DNA from 2 places in the Dactylosporangium sp. NPDC050588 genome. Region 1 is predicted to be linked to the other one. Evidence: riboswitches for the same ligand, from Rfam matches in the RefSeq annotation. Region 1 holds a riboswitch; the other holds the start of a gene.
The links. Region 1 has a riboswitch for cobalamin ahead of metE (5-methyltetrahydropteroyltriglutamate--homocysteine S-methyltransferase). Riboswitches for the same ligand answer to the same signal wherever they lie in the genome.

Region 1 (2,172 bases):
CATGCGCCCGCACGTGGAGATCGTCGACGAGCGTGACCTGATCTGGCACCTCGCCGAGTTCCAGCACGCCACCGGCACCGCCGAGCAGCGCAACCTCAGCTACGACGAGGAGGACGGGTCGGCCTCGCTGAAGGTCCGCTTCACCGGCGACTGGTCGCGGCCCGCCGGCGTACACGACGCGGACACCGAATGGTTCGTGCTGTCCGGACAGGTCGTCATCGGCGACACCGTCCTCGGGCCGGAGGGCTACTGGACCGCGCCCGCCGGCGTGTGGACCCCGCCGGTCACGGCGGCTGCCGGCACGGAGATCCTGCTGTTCCGCGAGTACGGCGACTGGCACTTCCACCCTGAGACCAAGGACCGCGAAACCGTGCGTCCCGACCAGAAGCTCGTCGTGCTCGACAGTGCCCGGATGCCGTGGATCGACGTCAAGGACGGCTCCCCGATGCGCTTCGACCTCGGCGGCACGCCGGTGCCGGGCCTGTTCATCAAGCTGCTGCACCGCGACGAGAAGACCGGCTTCTACACCCGGCTCATCAAGGCCAAGCCCGGCTGGCGGGAGGTGCCGCTCGCGCACCACCCGTGCTCCGAGGAGGCGTACTGCCTCGACGGCGGCTTCGACTACAACTTCGGCAAGATGTGGCCCGGCACGTACTTCTGGCGTCCGCCGCTGATCCGCCACGGCGACTTCACCGCCGACGCCGAGGCCGGCTGCACGTGGATCGTGCGCTCCGACGCGGACCTCGTCGACTGGTACACCGACAACGCCCGCGTCCAGATGCACGGCGACGCCACCAACTGGGGCGAGGGCTTCCCGCACAGCGCCGCGCCGCGGTTCATCGAGCCGGTCCGCTCCCGCAGCATCGGCCGCTGGAGCGACCCCACGCACCAGTGACGCAGCCGACACCCGCTCCCGCGGCGGTGCGTATGTATGGTGATGAGTGCAGCTGGTTCGGCCGGTCCTCCGGGACCGGCCGTGGCAACAGGGAATCCGGTGCGAATCCGGGACTGCCCCGCAGCGGTGAGTGGGAACGACCGCCGTCATTGAGCACTGGGCCGCAAGGCCTGGGAAGCGACGGCCAGTAGGCGACCCTGGACGACATCCAGGGTCACGCCCGCGAGTCCGAAGACCTGCCAGCGCACCGCGCGCCGCCCGGCGTGCGGTGGTCGGAGGCCGCGCGGGACGGCCGACGCCATCGACCGGCCCACGCGGCGCGCCGCCGTGCGGCCGGTGGCGTCCCCCCGTGCCAGTCCGGCCGTCGTGACTGTGCACCGAGGGGACACATGAGCACCACATTCGGGCTGAGCACCGTGCTCGGCTACCCACGCATCGGCGGAAACCGCGAGCTGAAGCGGGCCGTCGAGGCCTACTGGGCCGGCACCATCGACGAGGACACCCTGGAGCGCACGGCGGCGACGCTGCGCGCCGACGTGTGGCAGACGCTGCGCAACGCCCGCCTCGCGGCGATCCCGTCGAACACGTTCTCCTACTACGACCACGTCCTCGACACCGCCGTCGCGGTCGGGGCGACACCCACGCGGTTCACCGCGCTCGGGCTGTCGAAGCTCGACACGTACTTCGCCATGGCCCGCGGCGTGGACGCCGAGCCGGCGCTCGAACTGACGAAGTGGTTCGGCACCAACTACCACTACCTGGTGCCGGAGATCGGACCCGACACCGTCTTCGCCGCCGACCCGGCCAAGGCGCTGCGGGAGCACGCCGAGGCCCGCGCCCTGGGCGTCGAGACCCGGCCGGTGCTGGTCGGACCGGCCACGTTCCTGCTGCTGGCCAAGGGCGACGACCCGTTCGCCCGGCTCGACGACCTGGTCGGCGTCTACGCCGAGATCCTCGCCGCCCTCGCGGATGCGGGTGTCTCGTGGGTACAGCTGGACGAGCCCGCCTACGCCACCGACCGCGGCCCGGACGAGATCGCCGCGCTGCGCCGCGCCTACGCCCGGCTCGGCGCGCTCAGGGCCCGGCCCGAGCTCTTCGTCGCCACGTACTTCGGCGAGATCGGCGACGCCCTGCCGGCCCTGCTGGACACGCCGGTCGAGGCGATCGGCCTCGATCTCGTCGCCGGCCCCGGCAACCTCGACCGGCTCGCGGCCGCCGGCCCCCTCGGCGGCAGGACGATCGTCGCGGGGCTCGTCGACGGCCACAACGTCTGGCGC
Region 2 (2,172 bases), on a different contig from region 1:
GCCGCGGTAGCCGCGCGCCGGCCGGGGTAACCGGCAGGGGTGCTCATCGCCCACCTCAGCGACCTCCACCTCGGCGCGCAGCCGACCGACCGGTTCGACCGCGTCATCGCGTACATCGGCAGCCTCCGCGAACCGGTGGACGCCGTGCTCGTCACCGGCGACGTCGCCGACCACGGACTCGACGCCGAATACGCGGCGTTCGGCCGCCTCCGGAAGCTCGGTGTGCCCGTCCTCGCGGTGCCCGGCAACCACGACGACCCGGCCGCGTTCCGGACCGACCGCGCCGAGACCGTGGCGGGGGTGCTGTTCGCGCTGTGCGACTCGTCGGTGCCCGGGCACGCCGAGGGCTGGCTCGACGACGGCACCCTCCGGTGGCTCGACGGCACCCTCGCTGCGGCGGCGGGCACGCCCGCGTTCGTGTGCTGCCATCATCCGCCGGTGCCGGTGGGCAAGCCCGCCGCGGACCAGGTCCGCCAGCTCGGCGCCGGGCGGCTCGCCGACGTCCTCCGCCGCCACCCGGACGTGCTCGCCGTCCTGTGCGGGCACGTCCACAGCGCCGCCGTCGGCACGTTCGCGGGCGTGCCCGTGCTCGCCGCGCCGGGCGTCGAGTCGACGATGGTGCTGCCGTGGGAGCCCGAGGACCGGCCCGAGCCGCCGCCGGCGCTCGCGTTCCACCTCGTCGAGGACGGCCGGCTCACCACCCACTACCGGCTCTGCGTGCCCTGAGCCCCGACGGGCCGCGAATGCCGCGGACTGAGCCCCGACGGGCCGCTATTGCCGCGGCCCGGCCGGGCCGCCGCGTATGCTGCCGGACGGCACGAACTGAAGCGAGGTGCCCCGGGCGACCGGGGAGAATCGGGAAGCCGGTGTGAATCCGGCACGGGCCCGCCGCGGTGATCGGGGAGCTGCCGTCCATGCGCACCAGCGGTGCGCGGTCACTGGCCTCAGGGCTGGGAAGGCGGACGGTGCAGGCGTTGATCCGAGAGTCCGAAGACCGGCCTCGCGGCCACCGGCCGTCCCTGACGGGCGGCCACGAGCAGCGGGAGCCTGCCCTGATGAGCACCGACCTGTACGACGTCGTGCACCGCCGCCGCGACGTGCGCGGCCAGTTCACCGGCGCGCCGATCCCCGGCGACGTCCTCGACCGCGTGCTGGGCGCCGCCCACGCCGCGCCGAGCGTCGGCCTGTCCCAGCCGTGGGACTTCGTCCTCGTCCGCGACCCCGCCCTGCGCGGCGCCTTCCACGACCACGTCCGCACCGAGCGCGACACGTTCGCCGCGACGCTGGACGCCGACCGGGCCGCGGCCTTCGCCCGCATCAAGATCGACGGCGTGCTGGAGGCGACCCTGTCCGTGGTCGTCACGTACGACCCCGGCCGCGGCGGCCCGGCGGTCCTCGGCCGGCACGCGATCGCCGACGCCGGCCTCTACTCCGTCTGCCTCGCCATCCAGAACCTGTGGCTGGCCGCGACCGCGGAGGGGCTCGGCGTCGGCTGGGTGTCGTTCTACCGCGAGCCGTTCGTCCGTGAGCTGCTGGGCGTCCCGGCCGGCATCCGCCCGGTCGCGTGGCTGTGCCTGGGCCCGGTGACCCACCTGGAGTCCGTCCCCGACCTGGAGCGGCACGGCTGGCGCCGCCGGGCCCCGCTCGCCGACGCCGTGCACCACGACCGCTGGTAGCCGGCGCCGCGTGGGGCGGGCACGGTGCCGGGCGGGACCGGGGCGGGGCTCAGAGCAGCGCGGCGAGCTGCTGGCAGGTCGGGCGGGCCTCCAGGTGCAGGCGGGCGACGTTGAGCCCGTCGCTGCCGAGCACCGCGAGCAGCGTGCTGCCGTCCACGGCGTACACGGTGAAGTAGCCGCCGTCGTTGCGCATGGTCGCGTCCCGGAACGGTGACTGCCCCAGCACCAGCGCCACCTGCCGGCCCAGGCCGAACGTCGTCGCCGCGAGCGCGGCCGCGTCGTGCGGCTCGGTGCCTCCGCCGGCGTCGTACGCGCCCAGGTCGTAGGTGACCAGCAGGCCGTCGACGCCGGCGAGCACGCTGCCGCGGACCCCCGGCACGCGCAGGCGCAGGTCCGCCATCGCGGCGCGCACCGGGGACAGAGCGGCGTCGAGCGGCTCCGGCCGCGCGCCCAGCCGCGGCGGCTGCAGCTGGCCGACGCCGCCCCCGGGCTCGAG

Region 2: another riboswitch for cobalamin. It lies ahead of bluB (5,6-dimethylbenzimidazole synthase); the one in region 1 lies ahead of metE (5-methyltetrahydropteroyltriglutamate--homocysteine S-methyltransferase).

Annotation. Positions count from the first base shown of each region.
Region 1 is NZ_JBFAJA010000071.1:47,380-49,551, reverse strand. It holds gene AB0I21_RS39820 (DUF4437 domain-containing protein) at 2-895, shown strand; cobalamin riboswitch at 932-1,154, shown strand; gene metE (5-methyltetrahydropteroyltriglutamate--homocysteine S-methyltransferase) at 1,285-2,172, shown strand, end outside.
Region 2 is NZ_JBFAJA010000018.1:125,088-127,259, reverse strand. It holds gene AB0I21_RS15065 (metallophosphoesterase) at 40-726, shown strand; cobalamin riboswitch at 814-1,018, shown strand; gene bluB (5,6-dimethylbenzimidazole synthase) at 1,056-1,676, shown strand; gene AB0I21_RS15055 (roadblock/LC7 domain-containing protein) at 1,726-2,172, opposite strand, start outside.